Regions from separate parts of the Caldibacillus sp. 210928-DFI.2.18 genome, predicted to be linked through region 1. Evidence: predicted binding sites of a transcription regulator. Region 1 holds the regulator's gene; the other holds the start of a gene.

What was found. The regulator Rex, encoded in region 1, represses fermentation and respiration genes when NADH is low (regulators of the CRP and FNR family bind a similar motif). The targets are predictions, from matches to a motif close to TTGTGAAATATTTCACAA.
Region 2: a site for Rex is predicted at 3,561-3,578, ahead of LIZ98_RS07450 (phosphoketolase family protein). Genes of this name have one in related genera too.

What each region holds. Positions count from the first base shown of each region.
Region 1 is NZ_JAJCHL010000019.1:25,608-41,245, forward strand. Features, by position in the region: gene LIZ98_RS06205 (ABC transporter ATP-binding protein) at 1-1,585, opposite strand, end outside; gene LIZ98_RS06210 (TetR/AcrR family transcriptional regulator) at 1,685-2,053, opposite strand; gene LIZ98_RS06215 (glycerophosphodiester phosphodiesterase) at 2,423-3,277, opposite strand; gene LIZ98_RS06220 (ABC transporter substrate-binding protein) at 3,363-4,727, opposite strand; gene LIZ98_RS06225 (carbohydrate ABC transporter permease) at 4,773-5,588, opposite strand; gene LIZ98_RS06230 (carbohydrate ABC transporter permease) at 5,585-6,520, opposite strand; gene LIZ98_RS06235 (ABC transporter ATP-binding protein) at 6,523-7,644, opposite strand; gene groL (chaperonin GroEL) at 8,261-9,880, opposite strand; gene groES (co-chaperone GroES) at 9,930-10,214, opposite strand; gene LIZ98_RS06250 (CPBP family intramembrane glutamic endopeptidase) at 10,426-11,103, shown strand; gene tatC (twin-arginine translocase subunit TatC) at 11,469-12,209, opposite strand; gene tatA (twin-arginine translocase TatA/TatE family subunit) at 12,221-12,400, opposite strand; gene LIZ98_RS06265 (redox-sensing transcriptional repressor Rex) at 12,577-13,236, opposite strand; gene LIZ98_RS06270 (ABC-F family ATP-binding cassette domain-containing protein) at 13,746-15,638, shown strand, end outside.
Region 2 is NZ_JAJCHL010000025.1:22,631-38,268, forward strand. Features, by position in the region: gene LIZ98_RS07445 (AI-2E family transporter) at 1-584, opposite strand, end outside; gene LIZ98_RS07450 (phosphoketolase family protein) at 1,189-3,558, opposite strand; gene araA (L-arabinose isomerase) at 3,912-5,336, opposite strand; gene LIZ98_RS07460 (L-ribulose-5-phosphate 4-epimerase) at 5,673-6,371, opposite strand; gene LIZ98_RS07465 (ribulokinase) at 6,379-8,052, opposite strand; gene LIZ98_RS07470 (hypothetical protein) at 8,772-8,975, opposite strand; gene LIZ98_RS07475 (type I restriction endonuclease subunit R) at 9,085-12,339, opposite strand; gene LIZ98_RS07480 (restriction endonuclease subunit S) at 12,359-13,624, opposite strand; gene LIZ98_RS07485 (class I SAM-dependent DNA methyltransferase) at 13,614-15,134, opposite strand; gene LIZ98_RS07490 (helix-turn-helix domain-containing protein) at 15,157-15,638, opposite strand, start outside.

The DNA.
Region 1 (15,638 bases):
GTTTGGCAACAAAAGATATATTTACTAAAATACTTTCTTCTGCATCAGGATACCGAAATGACACATGGTCAAATTCTATTTTACCTTTTGGATTCGATAAATGTTGGACCTCATCGCTATCAGTAACGATTAATTCTGTATCCAATACTTCCTGAACACGTTTTGCTGAAACTAATGCTCTTGGTACTAAGATAAAAATGACGGAAATCATTAGGAAAGCAATAATAATTTGCATGGCGTATTGAATAAAAGCCATCATATCGCCAATTTCCAAAGTGGAATCAGCAATCGCTTTTCCACCAACCCACACAATTAACAAACTAACCAAGTTCATAATCAACATCATTGCAGGCATCAAAAATGACATCGTTCTTTGAATAAATCGATTGGTTTTACGTAAGTGATCATTTGCTTTCTCAAAACGTTTTTCCTCAAACTGCTCATTACCAAATGTACGAATAACCATCATACCGGCAAGATTTTCCCGGCTGACCAAGTTCACTTTATCGATTAAAGTTTGTAACATTTTAAACTTCGGCATCGCAATTGAGAGAATGGCTATCATGAGTATTAACAAGGCAGCTACGGCAACGGCAATCGTCCAACTTATCGACACAGTCGTCCGAAGCGCCATCACGATTCCGCCAATCCCGATAATCGGGGCATAGCAAATCATCCGAATACCCATTAAAATTAAGACTTGAATTTGTTGTATATCATTCGTACTTCTTGTTATTAAGGAAGCTTGCGAAAACTTATCATATTCTGCACTTGAAAAAGACATAACTTTTTTGAATACATCCTTGCGCAGATTTTTGGAAGCAGTTGTCGCAACCTTGGTCGCAAACCAACCAACCACGATGGAAGCGACAACACTAAGCAGAGCCAAGCCAAGCATTTGCAACCCTTTTATAATAATATAATGGTTTTGAATTTGTTCTAAATTTACACCCAATTCTTTATAAAAAATTCTTGTAAAGGTGGTGGAAACTTGTCCGGCTGCCATAGAATCATCTTCGGCAGCTAAAGAAATATATTTGTCTAATTTCCCTGCTTGCTGAAGTTGAGTTAAGTAAGGAAGCATTTCATAGATTTTACTCGTATCAACATCGGATAAATTCGCATTTTTATTGCTATTAGTATTGCCTTGTGCCGCATTGATTTCACCCGCCATATCCTCTAAACTAAGTGTCAAAGCATAAGTGGCTTGTGTATAGGCTTTACCAGTTTGGGCTAATTTGTCTTGATCCGTTTCCGTTAAGACATAAATATTCTTATCTTTTACAGCCGGATAGTCACTTTTATACTGATCAGCTTTTGAACTCCCCGCTTCGATTAATGTATAACTATCATTCATAATGGATTGACTGTCTTTATCCATAAGCAACTGGATTAAATTCATTCCTTCTTCACTGATGGCATCCGGAGCTCCCTCTTCAATTCCACCCGTTTGAATGCCATTATTTACCATATCACTCATAAAATTTGGCAATTGTAATTCCGAAATTGCTTGCACAAAAAGAAACGCAATACAAATCAATATGGTTAGAGTGAAAGGTTTAAGATATTTTAATAATAACTTCATATAACATTTCCTCTCTATCTTTCAAATTCGTTTTACTTAAAAGTATTCTATCATTATCAAACACGATTTTGGGAATAATCGTTGAGCATGCGATTAGAATCATCCTCGCTTTTTTGTGATAACTTGAGGAAGGGAGATGTTTCCTAATTTTGATCTAAGTACCTCAGTATATTTTTCATCGCGTTCAAAATTTCTAAAAATTTCCTCGCAAAATATCAGGTAGAACTGCAATAATTTTTGCTGTGCTTCTTGTTCTGGCTTGACTAATTGGTCAAGTTCTAATAAAAATCGTTTCCCAAACTCATCAACGATTGATAATATTAGGTCCGTTTTCGATTTAAACACCAAATAAAAGGCTCCTTTTGAAATACCGCAAGCATCTGTGAATTGCTGAACCGCTGTTGCCTCGATTCCTTGATTTGCGAATAATTCAATAGCCTTTTTCATAATCGGTTTTTTTCTATTCATGTATTTAACCATCACCTAGCATGTAATCCATGACCAAGTGGTCACTATCTTAACAATTATGACGAGTTTTGTCAATGACATGGAAGAAAGATATTGTTGGAAATTGAGCGGAAAATTGAATTTTTACTCGAGTATTTTCCTGCAAAGTTTATAAGTGGTAGGGAAAGGAAACCAAGAATAAGGTTTCAGCATTCTTGGTTTCCAATTGTATACTTTATGGATATCAAATCACAATTAATTCTATGAATAATATTTTCATCCATGATGGAATCCTTTGACTTTCATATCTTATCGTTGTCATTTACATATCTGTTTAAAGGTAACAGATAATAAGTTTCCAATATGTTTTAAACATCTTTTTAAAAAAAGCTATACATGCGTTTGTTGTTCTTTCTTTATCGCTATCGCTCTGCTGGGGAAATCAGTCATAATGGTATTTACTTGTAATTTTAAGAGTTGACTAATTTCATTTGGCGCATTGACCGTCCAGACACGGATTTTGTCAGAGAGATTTTCCAGTAAATTTGTATTGCAGTCATGGATTCTGTTTTTCACATAATGTTTCACTTCTTTGGGAAGATCGACATGGAGCCGATCAATGGCTCGAAATATTCGCCTAAATACTTGTGGCTTTGACAATACCACATGTTTGTTCAAATGTAAGGCTTCCAAATGAAATGTCTTCATAAAGTCTTCAGGAAGAGAGATTCCTTCATTTAATAACCAAGCAATATTTGCTTTCGAATTTATTTCTCTCATACGCAAAATCGTGGGCAAGTGAAAAGATGAATAAACGACTTTCCTTCCTTTTCCATATTGTTCAACAAGATTATGAACCTTTTCTTCAATATGGTGATAAGCTACCATATCTGTTTTCAGTTCAATATTCAATTCGACCGGATACGGGGCCAGTAATTGCAACACTTCCTTTAATGTAGGAACCTTTTCCTTATCCCAAGTTGCATCATAATCCGGCAAATGTGCATAACGACTTCCGGCACTGACCTTTTTTATCTCAGCTAATGTTAAATCTTTAATCCAGCCGGTTCCACTTGTTGTGCGGTCCAATGTTTCATCATGAATGACTACAACTTCACCATCTTTTGTTAAATGAACATCCAGTTCAATTCCGTCAACACCGAATTCAATTGCCTTCATAAAACTCAGGCAGGTATTTTCCGGATATATTCCTTTTGCTCCTCGATGTCCATAGATCTTTGTCATCGGAATTCTTCCTTTCTTTATGAAAAAGGAGAAAAAGCATGGGGAACCATACTTTCTCTCTTGAACCTCTTCAGTAAAAATTTCTTTATTTTTTTCTGGCTTTATTTGCTTGTTCAATTGCATCATTAAATTGTTGTACGGCTGTTTTATATGCTTGGTCTACTTCTCCACCATTATAAACCGTTTCAAGCGCTGTTTCCATAATTTTGCGTCCTTGTGGAAGCATGTCCATTAACGCCCCTTGAGTCGCATAGGAGGATTTTGTCGATTGCAGCTGTTGAACTGTTACTTGCAGTTGTGGTTTTTCTGCCCAAGCTTCTTTCACAACCTCTTCTTCATAGGCAGCAGGGTTCACAGCAAAGTAACCTGTCCCGACATGCCATTTTGCTTGAACTTCCGGTGTTTGTAAATATTTCATAAATTCCCAAGCAGCTTTCGATTCTTCTTTCGGTTTACCATCAATCATCCAAAGACTGGCACCGCCAATGACCACACCTTGTCGTTCCTGATCCTCGGGATACGGAAGGAAAGCAATACCTACTTCAAACGGTGCATTATCAATAACATCTCTTGCACTTGCTGAAGATTGTAAGAACATCGCTACATCACCGGCTAAGAAACCGGCAACCATGTTATCCCCGTTTGTACCATAGTTGGCAAACGTACCATCGTCGACCATACGCTTTACCCATTCGAAAATGGATTTGCCTTCTTTTTCTGTCCAACCAATTTTCGTTGGTGTATCGGTACGACCATTATCATTATTTAATAATAATGCTCCTTGATTAGCAAGCAGTTGTTCCCATAACCAACCATAAGCCTGCAAAGCAAATCCTTTCATATTCGGATTGGATTTAACAATTGCTTTCGATGCTTCTTCCACTTCTTCAAATGTTTCCGGTGCTTTTTCCGGATCTAAACCTGCTTTTTTAAAGGCATCTTTATTATAGTACATGACTGGAGTAGAGGAGTTAAACGGCATCGAATAAAATTTTCCATCTAAAGAATAATAGTTGGTAATATTCTCCTCCAAGCCGCTCATATCATATCCGTCCTTATCAACAAATTCCTGGATTGGAATAATATTGCCACTGTTTATCATTGACATCGTACCAATTTCAAATGTTTGAATCATCGTTGGCGCACTGTCTGTTCCTGCAACAGCATTAAATTTTGTCAGTGATTCATCATATGTCCCCTGATATTCGGCATTTACCTGGATCTTATCTTGAGAATTATTGAAATCCTCAACAATGCTGTTTAATGTTTCTTGACCGGCACCGCCCATAGAATGCCAGAATGTAACAACTTGTTTTCCATCTTTAGCTCCAGCTTCATTATTTGTATTTCCGGTACTTTGCGAACTGTTTCCAGAAGCGGAATTTCCTCCAGCGCAGGCGCTCAGTAAAAATAGTATACCTAGACTAAAAATCATAATCAGTTTTTTCATATATTCTACTCCTCCTGATCACTCGATTCTTTTCAATTGGGAATCTTACTTGACAGCCCCTTCAGTTAAACCCTTTTGTAATTTTTTCTGACCTAAAAACAGCAGGATTAACGTAGGAATAATAACGATAACGGCACCGGCCATAATTACTCCCCATTCATTTAATTGTTCCTGTGTTTGTAATTGCTTCAATCCAATTTGAACCGTACGTACGGTGTCATTTGTTGTTGCCAATAACGGCCATAAATACATATTCCAAGCGGTCAAAAAACCGTAAATCCCTAAGGTGACCAAACTGGTTCGTGAAACAGGTAACACAACTGTCAAGAAGAACTTGAAATCTCCCATACCAATAATCTGACTGGCTTCACGTAATTCTTTTGGTATTCCTTTAAAATTTTGCCGGAGCAAGAAGGTACCGAACGCTGTCGCAAAAAACGGTATCGTCAACCCCGGATATGTATCAATCCAGTCTAAATCACGGATTAAATGGAAATTGGGAATAATTGATGCTTCAAAAGGAACCATCATTGTTGCTATAAAGAGATAGAATAGAAGGTCCCTCCCTTTAAACTCGATGAAAACAAATGCATAAGCCGCTAAAGATGATAAAATCAACTGGCCAAGCATAATGACAAACGAAACAATAAAACTATTAAATAAATATTCGGTTAATGGAAACCCATTAAAGGCCGCGATATAGTTTTCAATTGTAAACTTGGTTGGCAGGCTTCCTGTTAAAATATCCTGGTTTGTCATAAAACTCATCACAATTGCCATGATAGCTGGACCTGCAAGGAGGAGTGCTGAAATAATTAGCAATACATAAAATAAGAGTTTTTGCCCTGTTGAAAGAATCATTGATAATGAACTCTCCTTTCCCCCAGCTTAAATTGGATGACCGTCATGACGAGAATAAGAATAAATAATACGACCGCTTGTGCACTGGCTGAGCCAAACTGATAATTGACAAAAGCTTCTCGATAAATGGAATACACAATTAAACTTGTTTCATTTGCTGGCCCACCTTGCGTTAAGATATCTATTTGACCAAAAGTTTGAAAGCTATTAATCATAGATACCGTAATCACAAAAAACAAAGTTGGTGACAGCATTGGAATTGTAATTCTCCTAAGCTTATAAAAATAACCCGAACCTTCAACTTCTGCACTTTCATATAAAGAGCGATCAATTGACTGTAAACCACCAAGCAAGATTAAAAATGTAAAACCGATATTCATCCATATAGTTGTCACTGATACAGAAAGAAGTGCCCAGGCCGGATCCGTTAACCATCCAACCGGTTCTCCTCCAAAAGCTTCAAGAAATTTGTTTAGCAGCCCCATTGTTGGATTAAATAAATAAAGCCAAAATACAGACGCTGCCGCAACTGAAATACCGATTGTTGACGAGTAAATCGTCCGGAAAAGGCCGATCCCTCTTAGATTCTCATTAGCAAGGATGGCTAAAAACAAACTAATCAAAACTGTCGGAGGTACGGTATAGAAAACAAATAAAAACGTATTTTTTATACTTTGAAGAAAAATTGGATTCGTAAACATATTTAGGTAATTTTCCAAACCTACAAAAACCGTGGTTGAACCTTTTGCATCCGTCAGATAAAAGCTCAAATAGATCGTTTTAAACATAGGGTAAAAAACGAAAACACTAAATAATAGAATGGACGGGAATAAAAACAACATACCTTTGATAAAACTTTTCATCCGGGCACTCTTTTTTACACGTTCAAATTGATACATATACGTTTCATTCGTTTCAAGTGTCGGATTCATACTCATATCGTTATTACCTCTTGTCTTTTTCTAAGTTCTGCAGATTTTATGCGCTCGCCTGTTTCAGCATCAAAGAAGAATAGATGTTCAGGTAATATTTGCACAGGTACTTTCTGACCAAATTTGACCGGCCATTGACCCGGCCATTTTGCCGTCCACAGCTCTTTCCCCACAACAAATGCAATAGAAGTTTCATTTCCTAATTGCTCAACATTTACTACTTCAAAATAGATATTCCTTTCGCCTGTTGACTTACCAGACAGAAGATGTTCCGGACGAATACCCACTTTTATATTACGATTTTTTGAAAAATCCATTATGGATGATGGATTTACAGTGATATGCAATTGATTTTCAATGATTAACTGTTTTCGGTCTTCTGAAAAGACAGCATCTCCCACATTCATCTTTGGCGAACCAATGAAGGAGGCTACGAATAGGTTTTCCGGTTCATTGTAAAGGGTAATCGGTTTTCCTACTTGCTGAATTTCCCCACCATTGAGAACCATGATTCGATCCCCCATTGTCATGGCTTCGACTTGATCATGGGTTACATAGATCATTGTTAGTCCTAAACGCTTTTGCAGTCTTCGTATTTGTACCCGCATATTCGCTCTTAGTTTTGCATCTAAATTTGATAAAGGCTCATCCATTAAACAAAGCGGTGCATGACTGACAACAGAACGTCCCAATGCTACCCTTTGCCTTTGACCGCCTGATAGTTCCCTAGGTTTACGGTTTAGCAGTTCCGTCAATCCTAACATTTCTGCTGCTTCCTTGAGTCTTTTTTGTTGTTCCTGTTTATCAATCTTCCTAGCTTTTAATCCAAAAAGAATATTTTGTTCAACCGTTAAATGAGGATACAGTGCATAATTTTGGAAGACCATTGATAAATTTCGATCCTTTGGCGGAAGATGGTTCACTGTGTTTCCGTTTATTTTTAAGATACCGCCCGAAATTTCTTCAAGTCCCGCGATCATCCGGAGTAACGTACTCTTCCCTGACCCGGAAGGACCAACAAGAACAAAAAATTCACCTTCTTCTATCGATAGATTAATTCCTTTTAATACATCTTTCTGTTTATGATAGGATTTAGAGATATTGATTAACTCTACTTGGCTCATAAATAACCTCCTTTCAAATTTACATCTTCATTAAAGCATAATTTTCACTAAAAAAGATGACATTTACAAAATCTTCATACTATTTAACGTCCAATTCAATTACTTAAAACTAGGTAAATATTTTTAAGAAATCAACATAAATGGTAGCGTGGATTAACTATAAAGAAATGTGAATGGGGAAAAAATAATGGACGGATTTTGGAGAATAACAGAAATGATCATATAAGAAAAGCGCAGAGCGCCCGCTTAGCGACGTACAAACTGGAGCGCCCCGCAATGAGATAAAGGAAACACGGCGAGGGACGAGCCGATGTTGACTTATCGTAGTGGAGGGGAGTGAAGTTTGCTAGTCGCTGGCGCTCGTAGCTAGACAATAAAACTAATCCCAAGTTAATTGCTTGTATTTTTATACTTTCTTATACTATAAAGTAAACTCGGGCGTCCGAGCTTTTAGGCGAGAGCAGAAGAGCAGAGCCGTAGTTGAACTTATGAGTTAGGAAAGTAGAAATTAAAAAAGTTATACTTTCCTAATTAGCAAAAAAACCACTCCCAACAATTAATAGGAGTGGTTTTGCTGTTATAACAATCTCTTTTCAAAAAGGAAGGGGCAATTAGATTACATCATGCCGCCCATGTCTGGCATTGGAGCGCCGCCGCCTTTGTTTTCTTCCGGAATGTCAGCAACGACGGCTTCAGTTGTTAAGAACATAGCTGCAACAGAAGCTGCGTTTTGAAGGGCTGAACGAGTAACTTTTGTCGGGTCAACAATACCGGCCTCGGTCATGTTTACCCATTCGTTTGTAGCAGCGTTGAAACCTACGCCAGATTTTTCAGTTTTCAAGCGTTCCACAATAACCGAACCTTCTAAACCGGCGTTTTCAGCAATTTGACGTACCGGTTCTTCTAAGGCACGAAGAACAATTTTCACACCGGTTGCCACATCGCCTTCTGCTTCAATGGCTGCCACTTTGTTATATACGTTCACAAGTGCTGTACCACCACCGGATACAATACCTTCCTCAACGGCAGCACGAGTAGCGTTTAGGGCGTCTTCAATGCGAAGTTTCCGTTCTTTTAATTCTGTTTCTGTAGCAGCACCAACTTTGATGACTGCAACCCCGCCGGCAAGTTTAGCCAAACGTTCTTGTAATTTTTCTTTATCGAATTCAGAAGTCGTTTCTTCTAATTGTGCTTTAATTTGATTTACACGAGCACTAATTTTGCTGGATTCGCCGGCACCTTCAACGATTGTTGTGTTATCTTTTGTTATAACAACTTTACCGGCACGACCTAATTGAGCAACGGAAGCAGATTTTAATTCAAGACCTAGGTCTTCTGTGATAACCTCACCACCGGTTAAAATTGCAATGTCTTCAAGCATAGCTTTACGACGGTCACCAAATCCAGGTGCTTTTACTGCTGCAACATTGAATGTACCGCGAAGTTTGTTTACAACAAGAGTTGCAAGAGCTTCCCCTTCAACATCTTCAGCAATAATCAATAATGGCTTCGATTGTTGCAATACTTGTTCCAATAATGGAAGGATTTCTTGAATATTAGAGATTTTCTTATCTGTGATTAAAATATATGGATTTTCTAAAACAGCTTCCATTTTATCTTGGTCTGTTACCATATATGCAGAAACATAACCACGGTCAAATTGCATACCTTCGACAACATCTAGTTCAGTATTGAAACCTTTTGATTCTTCAATGGTAATAACACCGTCTTTACCAACGCGTTCCATTGCTTCTGCGATTAATTGACCTACTTCTTCATCACCTGCAGAAATGGTTCCGACTTGCGCGATTGCTTCTTTGCTTTCTACAGGTTTAGAAATTCCTTTTAATTCTTCAACGGCTACTGCTACTGCTTTTTCAATCCCTTTACGGATGCCCATTGGATTTGCACCGGCAGTAACGTTTTTCAATCCTTCACGAATGATTGCTTGGGCAAGAACCGTTGCAGTTGTCGTACCGTCCCCGGCAACATCATTTGTTTTGCTGGCAACTTCTGCAACAAGTTTCGCACCCATATTTTCAAATGGATCTTCCAATTCGATTTCTTTTGCGATTGTGACACCATCATTTGTAATTAGTGGTGAACCAAATTTTTTCTCTAATACCACATTACGTCCTTTTGGTCCTAATGTAACTTTGACAGCATCTGCTAATTTATCTACACCGCGCAACATACTACGTCGAGCTTCTTCACTGAATACGATTTGTTTTGCCATTCTCGTCAAATCCTCCTATCATATTTTTATTATCAATTGTAAAATGTTATTATTCTACAACAGCTAATATGTCACTTTCACGTAAAACTAAGTATTCTTTTCCGTCATATTTGACTTCAGTACCAGCATATTTTGAGAAGATGATCCGATCGCCGACATTTACTTCAAGTGCAACCCGTTCACCGCTATCAAGAACACGGCCGGTTCCTACAGCTACAACTTTACCTTCTTGTGGTTTTTCTTTTGCAGTATCCGGCAGAACGATGCCGCTAGCTGTTTTTTCTTCAGTTTCTACAAGTTCAATAACTACGCGATCTCCAAGTGGCTTTAACACATTAAACAACCTCCTCATATATTTTCAATGTTGTTAGCACTCATTGTCCTTGAGTGCTAATTCCAATTATTATAATAATGAATTGATTTGTTTTTTGCAAGTGTCAACTATAAAATTTTAACATTTTTTTACCGAAATTATCTTGTCCTACTCAATAGGGAAATAGCTTCCTTTGCAATTTTTTGATAAAATAGCCAGTGAGGTGAATTTTTTGAAACGAGAATATAAACTGATTATCCTTACTTATGTAGCGATGCAGTTATTTTTAAACATCGGGGCATCGATTCTATTCGGCATTTTCCAAAGTTTTGGTTTTGCCGGAAATAAATATTGGCTACTTTCCGTTTCTATTTGGACGGTATTTAGTTTTTTTGTAACCTTATTGATCACCCTTTATTATTTAAAAGATGAAATTACAGTGCGAAACCGGAACCTCCGCTCAATACCGTTTGTACTTGGCTGGTCTGTTTATGGTGTACTACTTGCCCTGATTGCACAAAGAATTGCTATCATGATTGAGACGCTATTAGGTGTGGATGTTGGTTCGGAAAACACAGAAAATATCCTGAATTTAATCAATGTTGCACCGATTATGATTTTCGTTACTTCGATAATTGGTCCGATTTTGGAAGAAATCATCTTTCGTAAAATTATTTTTGGATCTTTATACAAAAAAACAAATTTCTTTCTTGCAGCCTTAATCAGTTCCATTCTTTTTTCTGCCGCTCACATGGAATTTGAACATTTATTACTCTATTGTGCCATTGGATTCACATTCAGTTATTTATATGTAAAAACCGACCGAATTATCATTCCAATTTTGGCACATACATTAATGAATACTTATGTAGTAATGAGTCAATTTTTCTTGCAAATGCAGCAAATATGAACCATTCAATCAAAATTAGTATGTCACAACCAAAATACCTTATACAAATTTTTCCATAAAAGAGAAAGGACTATTTCAAAAAGGCAATACGATATAAAAATTAACAATCGCAAATAAAAATGATCATTTTCATTATGCATATGCCCTTTCTAACATAGTCCTTATCTAAATAAAACTCGGGCGTCCCGAGCTTTATTCGACCCGAAACGCGGTACTCACCGATAACAAGGGAATTACTCCGGTTTCCATTATACCTTTTAAGCAAGCTCCTTATGCCATAACCTATCCGCCACTTCAAGTTGCTTCGTTACCGGAATTTTATATTTTTTAAATGGATAAAATAAACAATGGAAAATTCTTATCTTTTAAACAGCAAGCCCTTCTTCTTCCTTCATTTTTTTCCGATACACCAGCTTCGAAATCCAAATACTAACTTCATAAAGCAATATTAATGGTAAAGTGACCATCATATGCGAGAGAATATCCGGCGGTGTAATCAGTGCCGCGATGACTAGCAAGATAAAGTACGCATATTTTCGCACCCTAGACAAAAAGTCAGGTGTAATTATTCCAAGCCTTGTTAAAAATAATATAATCACCGGCAATTGGAATAACAAACCAAAAGGCAACGTAATTTGTAACAAAAAATGGAAATATTCATTGATCCCAATGACTTGATTGATTTCCATTCGGTCCCCTAACTGTTTCATAAAGCGAACAATAAACGGAAATAATACAAAATATGAAAACGAAATACCTGATAAAAACAAAAATACCGAAACAGGTATATAGGCTAAGGTTATTTTTTTTTCCTTTTCATATAAACCCGGTGAAATAAAAGCCCATAACTGATACAAAACAAAAGGTGAAGTTATTACACAAGCAATGATAAAAGCGATTTGCATATAAATCTTTAGCGGGTCAGTTAAGCGGAAGGCGTTCAGTTCCAAACTGGCCGCTTCATCAGTTTGTTGCAAATATATGATCAACGGCTCTGCCAAAAAAAACGAACCGATCATTGCCAAAAGAAAGAAGACAACGATAAAAACCAACCGTCTCCTTAATTCAACGAAATGCTCAATTACAGTCAATTCGTTTTTCTCCATCTCTTCTCTCCCTACTTGCCTTCTTGATCTTTTCTCTTCCCATTATTTTCATCAGCAAGACCCTTTGTGGCATTTTTAAATTCCCTTAGTGTATCTCCTGCCGCACGACCGAGTTGCGGTAACTTTTTCGGACCAAAAATTAATAATGCCATGATTAATATGAGAATTAAACTACCCGGACCGATTGTCATGTTTCTCCCTCTCCCCCAGCAACCTCATTCAAATTCATTCATTGTCACCCAAAAAAGATTTTACAAAAACTTTTTTCCTATCATATCGTATGAATCATAATTATTGCAATACAAAATATGGTGTTGTTTTGAAGATAAATTTTTAGTGTTACCTACCATTTCCCTACTTTAAAAAATTAATCTCCAACCACTACTTCCTCATTTGAGTAATGTTTAATTAAATAAACAAAAGATTGTAATTCAACAGCTAAATCAATATGGTGAACACGAATATTTGACGGAACAGTTAATCGAGCTGGCGTGAAATTTAAAATTCCTTTTATTCCTGTTTTTGCTAAACGATCAGTAACCAATTGGGCAACAGGAGCCGGGACGGTCAGAATAACAACCTGAATCTCTTCAGTTGACAATATTTGTTCCAGTGAATCCATTGGGTAAACAGTAATATCACCAAATTTTTGATCGACCTTTTCTTGGTTTGCATCAAAGGCACAGACAATTTTAGTATTATTGTTTTTAGTGAAATTATATTTTAGTAGAGCTGTACCTAAATTACCTACACCGATTAAGGCTACCTTTGTTATTTCATCCTGGTTCAATATTTTTCTGAAAAAGGATAACAAATACTGAACATTATATCCATACCCTTTTTTACCTAACGCGCCGAAATAAGAAAAATCCCTTCTAATCGTTGCCGAATCGACCTTAACCGCTTCACTTAACTCAGCAGAAGAAACTCTTTGTTTTCCTGACTGGTACAAATTTTGAATAAAACGATAATATAATGGCAATCTCTTAGCGGTGGCTTTAGGAATTTTTAGCTGATCTGTTTCCATGTCAAAATCCTCCAATGCTGAAAAATTATTATTTTTCTATTATAATATCTTTCATTGCCCTATAGAAGTAATTCTTTTATAAGGCATACAAAGCACACTGTGAACGCTTACATTACAAATAAACATGTACACTTCCTCAATTCTTATTTTTGTTAACATATTCACCTACTATGATACACTATTTTTTTTCATCTGTCTTGTAGGTAGTTTCATTTAATCTCCATTTGCCATTTTTCCTCCCCTTCATGTACTATTTTTATATAGACTTGTTGACATGACATTTACAGGATCTCCTTTAAATGTCGGAAATGATGGATCGAAAAGCGACTGGATATGTTATGGTAGAGGAAGGAATCGATTATTTTGTAATCAAAAACAGCATGTTCCCATTCGCTTCACTCTGAAAATAATTAGTCAGTCATTCATTCTTTTAAAAGGCAAACAGAGTCAAAGCTGTTATATTTCCAGGTAAAGGACCATTTTTATTGTGAAATGTTGAGGTGCAAATCATGATTTTACTACAAGTAAATCAACTAAATAAATATTACGGGGCAGATCTTGTCCTTTCGAATATTAAATTAGAAATTCATACAAGAGACCGAATTGCCCTTGTTGGTAGAAACGGATCAGGCAAATCAACCTTGCTGAAAATAATTGCCGGTGAACTTGCTTATGACTCCGGAGAAATTATTAAGCCAAAAGAAGTAACAATTGGCTTTTTAGATCAACATACCGGTCTCGTTTCAGACAGAACTATCTGGGATGAAATGCTGACTGTCTTTGAAGATTTACGTAGCATGGAAAAAAGGTTACGTAATCTTGAGCAGGAAATGGCAAAGGAAGAAACTTATACAGATGAAGGCAAATACAAGCAAATTTTGTCCGAATATGATTATTTACAGCATGAATTTAAAGAACTGGGCGGATATCAATATGAAGCAGATATTCGTTCCGTATTACACGGGCTTAATTTTTCCACTTTCAATTATCAAGAGACAAAAATATCCAATTTAAGCGGCGGACAAAAAACTCGCCTGGCTTTAGGAAAATTGCTCTTATCAAAGCCGGACATTTTAATTTTGGACGAGCCGACGAACCACCTAGATATCGATACATTGACATGGTTAGAACAATATTTGCAATCTTATGATGGAGCCATTCTTATTGTTTCCCATGATCGCTATTTTCTTGATAAGCTTGTAAACCAAGTTTATGAATGCGCTCAGACTACTTTAACAAAATATGTCGGTAACTACAGTCAATACTTAGTCCAAAAAGCAGAGAATTATGAACGTGACTTGAAAATGTATGAAAAACAACAAGATGAGATAGCAAGAATGAAAGAATTTATTGCCAAGAATCTGACCCGTGCATCAACAACAAAACGGGCACAAAGCAGGCGTAAAGCACTGGAACGAATGCAAATGATTGATAAACCGCACAGAGACGATAAATCTGCTAATTTTTCCTTTCAAATTGAGCGGCAAAGTGGCAATGAAGTTCTTAATGTGGTTGATTTGGCCATTGGTTATGGAGCCAATCAAATATCAAAAAATATCCACTTTCGAATTCAAAGAGGAGATAGCATTGCGTTGCTTGGCCCAAATGGTGTCGGCAAATCTACTCTACTGAAGACAATTGTCGGCCAACTCCAGGCTCTTTCCGGAAACATCCATTTTGGAGCGAATGTAACCATTGCTTACTATGATCAAGAACAAGCAAACTTAACATCAAATAAGCGAGTATTAAATGAACTTTGGGATGAATATCCGACAAAAACGGAAAAAGAAATCCGAACCATTCTTGGCAATTTTTTGTTCTCCGGTGATGATGTTTTAAAAACAGTCTCAACTTTGAGCGGTGGTGAAAAAGCAAGGTTGTCATTGGCTAAACTAATGATGTTAAATGCAAATTTTTTAATTTTAGATGAACCAACAAATCATCTCGATTTAGACAGTAAAGAAATTTTGGAAAATGCTCTTGTTGATTTTCCCGGTACGATCTTGTTTGTTTCTCATGACCGTTATTTTATTAACCGAATTGCAACAAAAGTTTTTGAACTCTCTACTGACGGTGTGACCGAGTATTTGGGTGACTATGATTATTATATAGAGAAAAAGGAAGAAATGATGGAGATTCAAAAATTATCAGAAGAGAGCGAGCACAACCAAACGCAAGAACCGGCTTCCGATTTGGATGCAAAAACCCGTTATGAACAAGAAAAAGAACTAAAGAAAGTGGAACGACAAAAGAAACGTCGGATTGAAGAAATTGAAACATTAATTGAATCACTGGAGATGGAAATTGCCGAGAAGGAACAGCAATTCCTTCATCCGGAAATCTATAGCGACCATACAAAAGTGGCTGAACTAAATAAGGAAATTGAAAAAGCCAAAGCAAAA
Region 2 (15,638 bases), on a different contig from region 1:
CCGATAAATCTCACACCGAAGTATTCCAATTCGTTATAAAAAGAGCTGATCTTACTTTCTTTAAAACGACTGGTAAAAGAAATGATTCTTTCTTTCTCCAACAGGAAAAATAAGCTCAAAATTAATGCCAACAGAACTTGCAGGCCGATTGTCCCAATATCATTCAAAGATTTTACTAAGAAAGAAACACCTACACCGATATAGTCCGTGATTTCGTACTTTTGAATGAGTGCGATCACATAGTTAAATACTTGGTTATCCGTCTCTATTGGTTTCGAATAAAATTCCGTAAGTTGATTGATCAATTGTGATATTTCACTAACTAAAATTGGTAAATATTTTACCGCTCCATATGTCAAACCTGAAACCACAAGCGAATAGAGCAACAAGACCGTAATTTTTCGATTCAATGGAATTCGCTTGGAGATGAAACGCTCCAAACCGTTTATTAGGAAGGAAAAAATAAACGTTAACAAAATAATATTGATAATACTCCGAAGCATATAAAAAACAAAAATCAGAATGGCAAAAATCAGAACTCTCCTAACACCTGTCTTCTGAAAAAAACGAAATACCTCTTCCACTTATCACTCTTCCTATCTAAAAATTTTTATTTATCTACAAAATTCTTGTTAATATTCTGATTATTACATTCATTCATTCATTCATACACCTTATTATTTTAGCATAAATTCCCCGGCATTTGTGACTTTTGTCGTTATTTATTATTAATAAAAGAAAAGGTACCTAAAATGATTCAGGGGCCTTTATGTAAATCGAAAAATTACTGAAAACGATTATTTTAACTCTTATTTAACACCATTCCCCGGTATTTGTGACTTTTACCGGTATTTATTATCAGTAAAAAGAAAGGGTACCTGAAATGATTCAGGCACCTGGATGTACAACGAAACATTACTTAGAACGATTAATTTTAAATCCTATCTAACATCAATTTTCCGGTATTCGTGACCTTTTGCCGCTATTTATTATCGGTAAAAAAAGGCACCTGAAATGATCAGGCACCTCGATGTACAACGAAACATTACTTAGAACGATTAATTTTAACTCCTATTTAACATCAATTCCCCGGCATTTGTGGCTTTTGCCGCTATTTATTATCGGTAAAAAAAGGTACCTGAAATGATCCAGGCACCTAGGGTACAGACGAAAAATTACTGAAAATGATTATTTTAACCCTTCCCATTTCCAGTTTTCTACTTCAGGTAAATCTCTTCCTTCGTCGCGGATGTATTGGTTATGTTTGGCAATCATGCCGTTCATTTCTTGGACGATATGTGCATATTTTTCCGCATTTGGCAAGTTTTTCACGACCGATTTCACAAGATCAAAGCGGTCCATTTGGTTTAATACACGCATGTCAAACGGTGTGGTAATATCGCCGTTTTCACGATAACCATGCACGTGCAGATTGTGGTTATGACGATCAAAGAATAAGTCTTTTACTAAACCTTCATACCCATGGAAGACAAAAATAATCGGTTTATTTTTTGTGAAATACATATCAAACTCTTCATCCGACAAGCCACGTGGATCCAACGTTTGACTTCTTAATTTTAAAATATCCACAACATTGATGTAACGAATTTTTAACTCCGGCATTTTTTTATGCAAAATAGAAATAGCAGCAAGACTTTCTATGGTCGGTTCTGTACCACTGGAAGCAATCACTACATCCGGTTCATCACCAAAATCCGTACTAGCCCAATCAATCATTTTCAATCCATTATCGACCAATTCTTTTGCTTCATCCATCGTGAACCATTGTGCCCGCGGATGTTTGGATGACACCACTAGGTTAATTTTTTGCCGGTCATTCAAAATTTTATGAAAGACGGCAAGTAATGTATTGGCATCTGCAGGTAAATATTCACGGATAAATTCCGGTTTTTTATCGGCTAAATGGCCAAGCATCCCCGGGTCTTGGTGGGTGTAGCCATTATGGTCTTGTTGGAATACCGTTGAAGTTGCAACGACATTCAAGGAAGGAATAGCTGTCCGCCATGGTTGTTCCGAGGCTTTCCGCAACCATTTGAAATGTTGTGTTAACATGGAATCAACCACTCGTAAAAATGCTTCATAGCTGACAAAAATTCCGTGACGGCCAGTTAATACGTACCCTTCCAACATCCCTTCCGCTTGGTGTTCGGAAAGCTGTGAGTCAATAACCCGGCCATGAGATTTTAAGTATTCATCTTGAGGTTCTTCAATTTCCCCCAACCATTGACGTTTCGTTTCTTCAAAAACAGGAGCCAACCGATTTGATGCAGTTTCATCCGGACCAAAAATACGGAAATTATGATTGTCGCGGTTTAATTTCACGACATCTTTCAAATATTCTCCTAACACAATCATATCTTGTTTTTCTACTTGTCCCGGAACAGAGTTGTCCACTGCATAGTCCCGAATATCCGGCAAACGCAGATCTCTAATTAATTTACCCGGATTTGTGACAGGGTTCATGGCCATTCGTTTATCGCCTTTTGGTGTTGTTCCTGCGATTTCCGGTTTTAACCGCCCATTTTCATCAAATAATTCTTCCGGCCGATAACTCTTCATCCACTCTACCAACTCATCCGCATGTTCCATATGGTCTTGGTCGACTGGAATTGGCACTTGGTGAGCACGGAAAGAATTTTCTATCGGCACGCCACCCCATTCTTTCGGGCCTGTCCAACCTTTTGGTGCACGAAAGACAATCATTGGCCATATCGGACGTGTTTGGTCCCTATTTTCACGTGCATTTGTTTGGATGGCTTTAATTTTTTCGACAACTTTATCAAGTGTTGCTGCCATTTTCACATGCATTTCTGCAGGGTCTTCACCTTCAACGAAATAAGGTTCCCAACCCATCCCTTCAAAATATTTCGCTAATTCCTCATTGTCGATACGAGAAAGAATGGTCGGATTACTAATTTTAAATCCGTTCAAGTTTAAGATTGGTAAAACCGCACCGTCACGAATCGGGTTGATAAAACGGTTGGAGAACCAAGATGCTGCAAGTGGTCCGGTTTCTGCTTCCCCATCACCGACAACAACAGCCGCAATTAAATCCGGGTTATCAAGAACAGCCCCGGCACCGTGGGAAAGAGAATACCCTAATTCGCCGCCTTCATGAATCGATCCCGGTGTTTCCGGTGCTGCATGGGAAGCCACTCCGCCCGGGAATGAAAATTGTTTGAACAGTTTTTTCATTCCTTCCACATCTTGCGTCATTTCCGGATAAATTTCCGTGTAACTGCCATCAAGATAGGAATTGGAAACCATGACTTGTCCGCCATGTCCGGGTCCTTCTATATAAAACATGTTTAAGTCATATTTATTAATAACTCGATTTAAATGGGCATAAATAAAGTTTTGTCCGGAAATGGTGCCCCAGTGACCGATTGGTTTTGCTTTAATATCAGAAGCCTTTAACGGTTCTTTTAACAGCGGGTTATCTTTCAAATAAAGTTGACCAACTGAAATATAATTTGCGGCACGCCAATATGCATCTACTTTTGCTATATATTCTTTGGACGAGTAATCAATCGTCATTTTTGTTCACCCCTTCACAACTATTCAATATTTTTTACCCAAAACATCCTCCATGAACTACCCGCCATTAAACATAGCGAGTTTCGGAATCCCTAGAAAGTTGTAGGTACTTCACAGGTGTGCCCAATACCACTACTGATTGAGTGTTTAACTCTTTGAGATACTTTCTTCGGAATTTGCCTTTGCCCATCATATCTGACCGAGCTTTCATCTCCTCAATGAATAGAGGAGGATTCCTACTCGGGTGTCCTAAACTCTTTTCGATAATCTGTAGATACTTTTGAGGAGGAGTTTTGGGTACATCATCATTATACCATTTTTAATCTATTTACTATTATTAAATTTTTTACAGTTTATTTAATATTAACTACTTCCAACCCTACCATTTTCGCAAAATCTTCAATTTGTTCTGCAGTCACATTGAATGAAAGGACCGTATGGTGACCGCCGCCATTTTTAATCCATTCCTGAACGCCTTTTTCAAATCCACATTTTGGTGTCCACATTTGTCTTGCCACCGGTAAATGTGGAGCCGGTTCTTCCGGTTTTTTCCCTTCCACTTCATACATGACTAATTTAAAATGATCCCCAAAATCAGAAATGGTTAGATTGACTGCTTCTCCATCCAAACCGTCAAACACAAGACGGGCCGGATCTTCTTTACCGCCAATTCCTAATGGATGAACTTCCACACGGATTTTTGAACCTGCAAGTGTTGGGTCAACTTCTAACATATGTGCTCCTAAAATAGTTTCCCGACCTTTTATTAAATTATACGTATAATCTTCCATGAATCCTGTTTTTTCGTTATGTGCCATGATTTTTAGCAAGCGATCGAGAGCAGCAGTTTTCCAGTCTCCTTCACCGGCAAAGCCATAACCTTCCGCGTTCAAACGTTGGACAGCCATACCGGGTAATTGTTTCATTCCCCATAAATCTTCAAAGTTAGTTGAAAATGCCGTATAACCTCCGCGTTCTAAAAATCTTCTTAACGCTATTTCGATTTTAATTTGTTCCTTCACATGTTCCTCGAAAAATTCCGGATCATTATTGCCAACGACAAAGTCATATGCTTCTTGACATTCTCGGTATGTTTTTTCGATTTCTTCCGGCGATACTTTTTCCATTTCGGCAACTAAGTCGCCAATCCCATAGTAGTCAACCGTCCAGCCAAATTGAATTTGCGCTTCAATTTTATCCCCGTCCGTAACAGCTACATTCCGCATGTTATCACCGAACCGGGCTACTTTAATATGGAAACTTTCATTATAAGCTACAGCCACATCCATCCATTTACGGATTTGGTCTTGTACATCGTGGTCTTTCCAGTGACCGACGACAATTTTATTATTTTTATTTAAACGTGCATTCATATAGCCGTATTCTCTGTCACCGTGGGCGCTTTGATGCAAGTTCATATAATCCATATCGATCGTTTGCCATGGAATATTATTTAAAAATTGTGTTGCTAAATGAAGTAACGGTTTTTGCAATAATTTTGTGCCGCGAATCCAGTTTTTCGCCGGTGAGAATGTATGCATCCATGTAATGACACCGGCTACATGATCGTTGTAGTTGACTTCTTTCATGACTTGGGTAATACTGTCAGCTGTTGTGGCGACGGTTTTAAAAACAACCGGGTATGGCAGGTTCCCGCTTTTATTTAATTCGTTAATAATTTCTTCTGTATCTTTTTGTACGGCTTGAAGCGCCTCTTCACCATATAAGTGCTGACTTCCAACAACAAACCAAAACTCGTAATCTCTAATTTTTAACACGTGTATCACTCCTGTAGGCTCTCATATTTGTGTAAATTTTTATAGAAAAATTAAGTGAAACTTCCAGCCATAGGGGTTTCCCACTGATGGTTAGTTGAACTAATCAGACGCATGCTGGCAGCCCGTCCCCAGCTACCTTCTTTGTAAACTCGAAAATTTTGAGGTAGGGGTCTTGACTCGGCGTTAAGGTGGAATAAAGTGAAACTTCCAACAATGGGTGTCTCCCACGGATGATAGTTGAACCAATCGGGTACTTTTCTTCCTCCTTCAACATCAATGATTTCCCTTGAGCCTTAGGAGGAAGATTTAGTGACCGTTTGTGCGGGATAAACACTCTTATTTCTTTTGACCATAGTAGGCGTTTTTGCCATGTTTACGTAAATAATGTTTGTCTAAAAGATATTGGTCCATATCAATTTGATACGGATTCAGCTGTAGCGTGTGATACGTCATTTTCGCCACTTCTTCCAAGACAACTGAATGATGAACCGCGTCTATTGCTGATTTCCCCCACGTAAAAGGTCCATGGTCATTGACTAAAACGGCCGGAACTTGATCGGGATCAATTTGGCGCTCCTTGAAAGTTTCAACAATGACGTCCCCGGTTTGTTTTTCATAATCTCGGATGACTTCCTCTTCTTTCATAGCACGGGTGACCGGAACAGGGCCATAGAACGTATCCGCATGGGTTGTCCCGGCTGCCGGAACATCTAATCCCGCTTGAGCAAATGTAACGGCCCACGGGGAATGCGTATGGACAATTCCTTTAATATTAGGAAACTCCTTATATAGGATAATGTGGGTCGCTGTATCGCTGGACGGGTTCAGGTCCCCTTCGACCACATTTCCGTTCAAATCCACAACAACCATTTGTTCCGGCTTCAATTCTTCATACGGGATACCGCTTGGTTTAATGACGATAAGATTAGTATCCCTGTCAATTCCGCTGACATTGCCCCATGTAAATGTGACCAAGTTGTATTTGGGCAATAACATATTCGCTTCATAGACTTCTTGCTTTAATTTTTCCAGCATTGCTAAATCATTCCTTTGAGGCATTATTTTTGATTGCTTTCAAACGTTTCATGACATCATTTACACCGGTGCCGAAATAATCATGTAAAATCTTGTATTCTTCATAAATTGCAGTATATTTCTCTACATTTTCCGGAATTGGTTTCACTTTTTCTTTTCTTAATTTTGCCATTTTTTTGGAAGCTTCTTCAATTGAATCATAGCCGCCGTTTTCGGAACCTGCTGCAACCGCGGCAAACATGGCTGCACCGATGGCAGGCGTTTGCAGGTGCTCAGAGATTGTAATTTCTTTTCCGGTAATATCGGCGTAAATTTGGTTAAGTAATTGGTTTTTGTGTGGCAAGCCGCCGCAGACAGTGAGCCCATTAATTTCAATGCCACTGGATTCAAATTCTTCTATGATTCTGCGTTTCCCAAATGCGGTCGCTTCAATTAATGCACGATAAATTTCTTCCGGTGTTGTTTCCAAAGTCATTCCCAAAAGAAGTCCGGTCAAGTTCGTGTCAACAAGGATTGAACGGTTTCCATTCCACCAATCAAGAGCGAGAAGACCACTTTCCCCGATGTTTAATTGGCTCGCCTTTTCCTCTAATAATTGGTGAATGTTAAGGCCTCTTTCTTTCGCTTCGTCAAAATAGGCGCCCGGAACAGCATTGTCAACAAACCATGCAAAAATATCACCTACTGCATTTTGGCCCGATTCATAAGCATAGTATCCCGGAATGGCCCCATCTTTGACAACCCCGCACATTCCTCTCACAGGAATCTTTTTATCTCCTAAAATAATATCGCATGTGGATGTTCCCATAATATTAAGCATTGTACCCGGCTTAATTACACCTGTTGGCGCAGCAGAAACATGTGCATCCACATTTCCGACCGCAACCGCAATTCCCGGATTTAATCCGACTTTTGCCGCCATTTCCGCGGTAAGTTCACCCGCTTTTGATCCGGTTGGATGGAACTCTGTGCCAATTTTTTCCTCAATAACATTTTCCATTTTTGGATGAAGTTCTTTAAAGAAGTCTTTACTTGGGAATCCCGTTTCAGCATCCCACATCGCTTTATATCCTGCAGTTGTGGAATTTTTCACTTTGTTACCGGTTAATTGCCAAGTGACCCAGTCTGTTGCTTCCATAAATGTATCCATTGCATCATAAATTTCCGGTGCTTCGTCTACAATTTGCATCAATTTCGGAAATACCCATTCGGAAGAAATTTTACCGCCATAGTATTTCAACCATGGTTCATTACGACGGCGGGCAATTTCATTTAACTTGTCCGCATGAGATTGTGCAGCATGATGTTTCCATAATTTTACCCAGGCATGCGGGTTATTTTTGAACTCGGGCAAGTTCATTAACGGTGTTCCGTCATTTTTTACCGGAAGTACGGTGCAAGAAGTAAAATCGATTGAAACACCAATGATGTCATTTACATCTACACCACTGTCCGCAACGGTTCTTTTTACAGTATCAATAAAACATTCGATATAATCATTTGCATTTTGCAGGGCCCAGTCAATTCCTAATTCAATATTCGTATTTGGTAAAAAGTCATCAATCACGCCATCCGGATAATCCTTCACAGCAGAAGATATGACATTGCCATTTGATACATCTACTAATACGGCCCTGGCTGATAATGAACCAAAATCAACACCAATGGTATATTTGGGCATAAGCGCACCTCCTATATTTTTAAACGCTTACAACTAACTGGTTTTATTGTAGTATAGATGTACGTATAAGTCAATAGAGTATCGTTATTTATAATGAATTAATACTTACATGTTGGTTTCGCTTATTATAGGAATCTATTAGATATTTCAACACAAATAATGATTTTTAACAAAAATAAACTTGCTTTTATTCACATTAAAAATCTAATCGTTTTTTATACGAACAATTTTTATTTTCTTTTGTTTATATTCTAAATTTGTAAGTACATACTTAAATCAGTTGATTATAGATGTATGTAGCTGGAAGTCGAAAGGTTTTTATGTATATACAATTGGCACTAGTGGTCCTTAACTTCATTGTTTAAACGTAAAAAAATCGTCCTTTCAAAAAATTGTATGTTCAAAATGACTTACAATTTCTAAGAAAAAACGATTTAATAGGAATGATTTTAATTTGCTTAAAGAGGCAGTGAAAATTATCCAACTTTTCTAAATGAACATTTTTAAAACAAATAGTATTGTGCATGATACGACCGTCTCAAAGGAAATTACAGCCCTAAATTTTATACTGATGTTGTAAAGTATGAATTTTTTTAATTTCGCCATACATTATCGCCGTAAATCTTGTCATTCTCGTTAGTTTTTTGCCATTCCCTGTCCATAACTTCCCCTGGCTTGTAGACAGCTACACCGGTTCATGCATAAACTTCCTGCATTAATTACGGAAGTCGGATTTCTCCAATCTCCTTCTTTATTGTATCAAACCAAGCCTTGGTCAGGGCAATTGGCGCATTTACTACCTGATCATATACGGAGCGAAAGGCTTGCTGAAATTTCTTTGGGTCTAGGACATTTCGAATTTTCTTGAGCACTCCCGGTGTTTTGGCAAGGGCTGGGATTCCTGCATCGGCACCTTTTATCAACGTTTTCCCACCAACCCCTACTGCTTTTACCATGCATAAAAAAAAAGCAGAAGAATTTCCGGAAAAAATTTTCTTCTGCTAACATTCGAATGGATTCTTTTTCTATTTACTATTTATAATCTGGTGATGTTTCGGCCACATTCCCCAATTCCAAATCAATTTCCCTTGGATCGGTATGTCCGGCCATTAATTCGGCTTGCTTCATGACGATTTCGAGGGCCGTTTTTGCTTGTTTTGGCGGGTAGTCGTACTTTTTCAATAATCTTTTAATAATTCTTCTCATCCCGGCTTGTGCGCTTTTTCGGACGCTCCAGTCAATCGTGATGTTTTGTTTAATGGCATTCGTCAGTTCTTGAGCTATTTTCTTTAATGTTTCATCATCCATAAATTGTTTGACAATATTGTCTGCTGTTAAGGCATCATAGAAAGCAATTTCGTCTTCATTTAAGCCTAAATCTTTTTCTTCTTCCCGAGCCTTCTTAAATTCTTTTGCCATTTTAATTAATTCTTCAATGACTTCAGCATTGGTGATGGCTTGATTGCGATACTTATTAATCGCCTTTTTCAATTTCTCGGAAAACTTTTCGGACTTAACAAGATTCCGTTTTTCCATCACTTTTAAATTACCTTCAAGAAGCTTTTTCAACATTTCAACGGCTAAGTTTTTATATTTTAGCCCGCGAACTTCTTGTAAAAATTCTTCAGATAATAAGGAAACATTTTCCGGTCGTTCTAGTCCTAACGCATCGAATACATCAATAACATCTTCTGATAAAATTGACCGTTGCAGCATTTGATTCACTCTTGTTTCGATTTCTTTTTTGGAATTTTTCTGGACTTTTCTCTCACCCAGTTTGGCTAAACTTGCTTTTACTGCTTTAAAATAACTGACTTCAAGGGCCGCTGCTTTTCCTTCTTCGGTTGCGGCACAGAGGGCATGGGCTTTCGCTGCTTCTAAAGCAAATTGTTTAAATTCTTTCTGTTCCTTTTCGGGTAATCCAAGGACAAAGTTCATCCCACCCGTAATTGCCCGCATTCGATCTTTTTGGGAGTTCCCCATAAAATCAGAGTAATCAAAGCCATGAAACATTGCACGTAATATTTCCAGTTTTTCTTGCATGACCTGAACCGCTGCACTCGTATCGATCCCGGTATTTTCTTTATCACTGTCGGTATACTGTTTCAATGCTTTTTTCAGACTTTCTAAAATTCCAATATAGTCAACCACAACGCCACCCGGTTTGTCTTTAAATACCCGATTCACGCGGGCAATGGCTTGCATTAATGTGTGACCTTTCATCGGTTTATCAATATACATCGTGTGCATAGATGGCACGTCAAATCCGGTTAGCCACATATCCCGAACAATAACAAGTTTCAATTCATCATTCGGGTCTTTCATCCGTTTTGCCAATGTATCACGGCGTTGCTTTCCACCAATATGTTCTTGCAAACGTTCTTCATCGGCGGCACTACCGGTCATAACGACTTTAATAACCCCTTTATTCACATCATCATTATGCCAACTAGGCCGGAGTTTAATAATTTCATCATAGAGATCAACGCAAATCCGACGACTCATACAGACAATCATCGCTTTTCCGTCAATCGTCTTCTGTTTTTCTTCAAAATGTTCAACGATATCCTTTGCAAGCTGCTTGATGCGATTAGGCGAACCAACGACGGTTTCAAGCCGGGACCATTTCGTTTTATATTTTTCCCGAACAGTTTCTTCTTGCCCTTCCGTGATTTCTTCAAATTCATCGTCAATTTTTTTCAATTCTTCATCATCAGTTTCAACTTTAATGACGCGATTTTCATAATAAATTTTTACCGTTGCTTCATCTTCCACCGCTCTTGTCATATCATAAATATCAATATAGTCCCCGAAAACAGCCGGTGTTGATTTATCATCAAATTCAATCGGTGTTCCGGTAAAACCAATAAACGAAGCATTGGGGAATGCATCCCGTAAATATTTGGCATACCCGTATTTCAAATCACCGGTTTTGCTGTTAGTTTTTGCTTCAAATCCGTACTGGCTACGGTGGGCTTCATCGGCAATAATAATCACATTCCGCCGATCAGTTAAAACCGGCATTTCCCCTTCTTCAGGTTGGAATTTTTGAATCGTGGTAAAAATAATCCCGCCTGATTCCCGTTCATTTAATAGATCGTATAAGCCATTGAGTTCTTTTGCATTACTTTTCGCTTGTTGTTTCTTTTGTTCTTCTGTGAATCTACGAACATCCGCTTGTTTCGGTGTTTGCCTTAATATATCTACGGATTTGGCAAATGTTGAATAGAGTTGATCATCCAGGTCATTACGGTCTGTAATTACAACGATGGTCGGATTATTTAATTCTTTAACAAGATATGCTGTATAAAAAACCATCGTAAAACTTTTTCCAGATCCTTGTGTATGCCAAACGACCCCGATTTTCCGGTCACCTTTTGTGGATGTCGCAATTTTTGTATTTTCAACCGCTTTTTTGACGGCAAAATATTGATGGTAGGCAGCCATGATTTTAATAATCGTTTTCTTGTCACCTATTTTATTTCCAGCTGCATCGTACTCGGTTTCTTTTGATTCTTGGAAAAGGATAAAGTTTTGGATAATATCAAGGAATCGGCTTTTTTCTAACATTCCGTGAATCATAACCTCATATTGCGGAACATCTAGAGATGCCACATTAACCCCGTCAACACTCCGCCAATTCATAAACCGTTCTTCGTTCGATGTAATCGTTCCAGTTTTCGCATTAATCCCATCAGATAAAATACAAAACGCATTATAATAGAAAAGCGACGGGATATCTTGCTTGTACGTTTGGATTTGATTGTAGGCTTGTTCAATCCCAACATTTTCATCAGTGGTTGATTTCAGTTCAATAACGACAAGCGGCAAACCGTTAACAAAGATGAGGACATCCGGCCGGCGATTTTCATTTTCGATAATGGTAAATTGATTAACTACGAGAAAGTCATTACGTTCCGGATGTTCAAAGTCAATAATGATCGCTTTTTCGGTTTTGATCCCACCATTCTTATGAAAAGACACATCTACGCCTTCTGTTAAAAGTTTATGGAAATGCCGGTTGTTTTCGATAAGAGAAGGGCTATTAAAAGTAATGACCCGCCGATATACATCTTCAATCGCATCAGCTGGCAAATCACGATTTAATTTAAAAAGGGCATCTCGAAGTCTCCCATCAAGGACTACTTCCCGAAAATCGTTCCGCTCAGGTCTTGGCCCATCCACACTAAGATCCGGACCAAAGGCATATTCATAGTCCATTTCCTGTAAAGTTTCGATAACTGCTTTCTCTAGCGAATCTTCGGTAAAATTTTCAAAATGTGTCAACGGGGAATCCCCCTTTCCATTATTTTTCCTCCTCAACAGGCACACGAATCTCACCGGACATGAGTTTTGGGAGGAGGGTGTCTCTAGTCAATACCAGTTTTTGAATTTCTAAATTTTTTAATGAGATACTATCATGCATTGGTTTTACAGCTTTTGAAAATTTAACCATTAATTCAACAGGTGGTAAATATATTTTAAAATTTAAAGTATCTTTCGGTTTTACTCTCTGTCTACTTCCAGTTGAACCGGTAGCATGAGATACTAACATTTCGCTAAAGTAATCAGAATTGATAAATTCATATACATAGTAAAAAATATTGTTTTCTTTTGGGACATAAACTATAAATTCTGTTGAACATATTGCAAATTTATATTGGGGTATAGGTTTCCAAATCCTCTTGGTATTAGGATTAAGTTTTGAAATTAAAATGACATTATCATCAATTAGATATTTGTTGCTTTTTATTTCCTTACCCATTTGTATTTCAGGTGTTTTATTATTATCTAATGCTGGTATACTATAGTGCTCAAATACTCTTTCAGCATAATTTTGAGGATTAATACTCTTAGTTGAAATATTTACAATATTATCTAAGGTCGTAACTTTCCACCCCTTAGGTATCATCCCCAGTTCACTTTCAACCATTTCCCCGCCACTGGATTTATACGGTTCACCATTTTCATTTGGAAATTCAAAATCGACAAACCATTGTTTAAAAATTGCTTGAGCCATTTCCTCAAGTTTTTTGCTGATTTGGTTATTAATTTCGATTTTTTCATCGAAGGAGGAAAGAATGTTTGCTATATTATTTTGGTCTTTTATAGGAGGTAGGTTAATTTTCATTTTATTTATTATCTTAGTTGTTAGACTACCTCTAATACTGTGACCATCTGATATTTGCCGTAATTCTTTATATCTACTCTTTAAGTTGTAAAATACATATACCGGATTAACTAACTTATTATTAGTTCTTATAGCAATTATAGATTGATTAATGAAGGTATCAATCTTACATAAAGAAACTTGCCCACGAGTATTTCCTTGTCCTGCAGATGCAATTACAATATCATTCTTTTTTGCAAGTTTTGTAGAAGAATTTTTTACTCCCGCCTCTGTAATAGTTTTTTCTGTATTTGTGATAAAAGTATTTCTCGTTTCACCTGAAGATAACCAATTATATTCTCCACCCCAATATTCTTCTTTCTGGGTAGAAGGCGTTCCACCACTAAAAACAACTTCTGAAATGTCTTCAATTAAATATTCATTCCAATTATTAGAACTCAAACCCAATCCCCCCTAGGTTCTTCCGGATTTCTTCTTCTAATCGGCGGGATTCTTTAAATAGTACACCTAGTTCACTTGTCAATTGTTCCATTTTTTCTTCAAACGGGATGCCATCGTCTTCCGCCTCTTCAATGCCGACATAGCGGCCCGGTGTGAGGACATAGTCATTTTCGCGGACTTCATCAATGCTAGCGGCTTTACAGAAACCTTGGATATCTTCATATTTTCCGTCACGATTGCGCCAGTTATGGTAAGTCTCCGCAATTTTGGCAATATCTTTGTCGCTTAATTCCCGGTGGCGGCGGTCGACCATTTCGCCAAGATTTCGTGCGTCAATGAACAAGATTTCTTTTGCCCGATTGCGATATTTTCCATGTTCTTTTTTATTTCGGTTGAGAATCCAGAGAGAAACCGGAATCCCTGTCGAATAAAATAACCGATCCGGCATGGCGACAATACAATCCACCAAATCTGCATTGATAATATTTTTTCGAATTTCTCCTTCATTAGAAGTGTTCGAACTTAAGGACCCGTTGGCAAGGACCGTTCCTGCCACGCCATTTGGGGCTAAGTGATAAATCATATGCTCGAGCCAAGCAAAGTTCGCATTGCCTTCCGGTGGGATACCAAAAGCCCAACGAACATCATCGGTTAATTTATCGCCACCCCAGTCACTCACATTAAACGGTGGATTGGCTAAAATGTAATCGGCTTTCAACGTCCGGTGTAAGTCATTATGGAATGTATCCGCATGGCTTTCTCCAAGATCCGCTTCTAATCCGCGAATGGCTAAATTCATCCGGCACAGTTTCCAAGTCGTTGAATTCAGTTCTTGACCATATATGGACAAATTATTGATTTTCCCGCGATGTTCTTCCACAAATTTTTGACTTTGGACAAACATCCCGCCACTTCCACAAGCCGGGTCATAGATGCGACCTTCATACGGTTCGATCATTTCAACCAATGTTTTAACCACACTTGTCGGTGTATAGAATTCCCCGCCGCCTTTTCCTTCTGCGCTGGCAAATTTGCCTAAAAAATATTCGTATACTCGACCGAGTAAATCTTGTTCATTTTGATCATGTAATTTAATCGTAGAAATCAGGTCAATGAGCTCACCTAACCGGCGTTTATCAAGTTCCGGGCGGGCGTACCGTTTATCAAGCACCCCTTTTAAGGTCGGATTTTCTTTTTCAATTAAAATCATCGCATCATCAATGAATTGCCCGATTTTCACATCTTTCGCACGGTCTTTAATGAAATCCCAACGTGCTTCTTTCGGGACCCAGAAAATATTTTCTGCTTCATACTCGTCGCGATCCTCTTCAAAGCCCGCTCCTTCATCTACCAGTTCTTGATACTTTGTTTCAAATTTATCGGATATGTATTTTAAGAAAAGCAGACCTAAAACCACATGCTTATATTCAGCGGAATCCATGCTGCCACGTAATTTGTCTGCTGCTTTCCATAATGTCTCTTCAAATCCTACGTTTGCGGTTGTTGCCATATTTGTCCGTTCCCTCCAACATTCAATGATTGTAGTCATCAAAAACTTCAAAAATCTCACGTTCAAATTCTTCTTGCTCCGGATCACTATTAATCCACTCCGGTAACACTTCTAAATAATGGGCTAAAGCTTCAATCGTTTTATGGAAAATCGCTTCATGTTGTGCTTTCTCCAGTAGTTCAACAATTAAAGCGTACGTATCCATATACGGATTTTCATCAATAATATCAATGACCTGCTTAAATCGTTCTACTAGTTTCGCTTTTTCAATGGCACGCTCGATCGTGTTTAGCTCTTCTTTATCATAAACAGGTACTTTCACTAAGTAATCGGACTCTTCATCAACGCGAAACTCTTCTTTTTGTCGTTCAACAATTGGCTTTAAGTCTTGTTTTAACTTTTCTTTTTGGATTTCTAGTTTATCAATATCCGTTAATTCTTTTGTAAAATAGCTTCGATTGATGCCGAATAACCCTTCTAGTACCGGTAAATATTTTTTGGGAA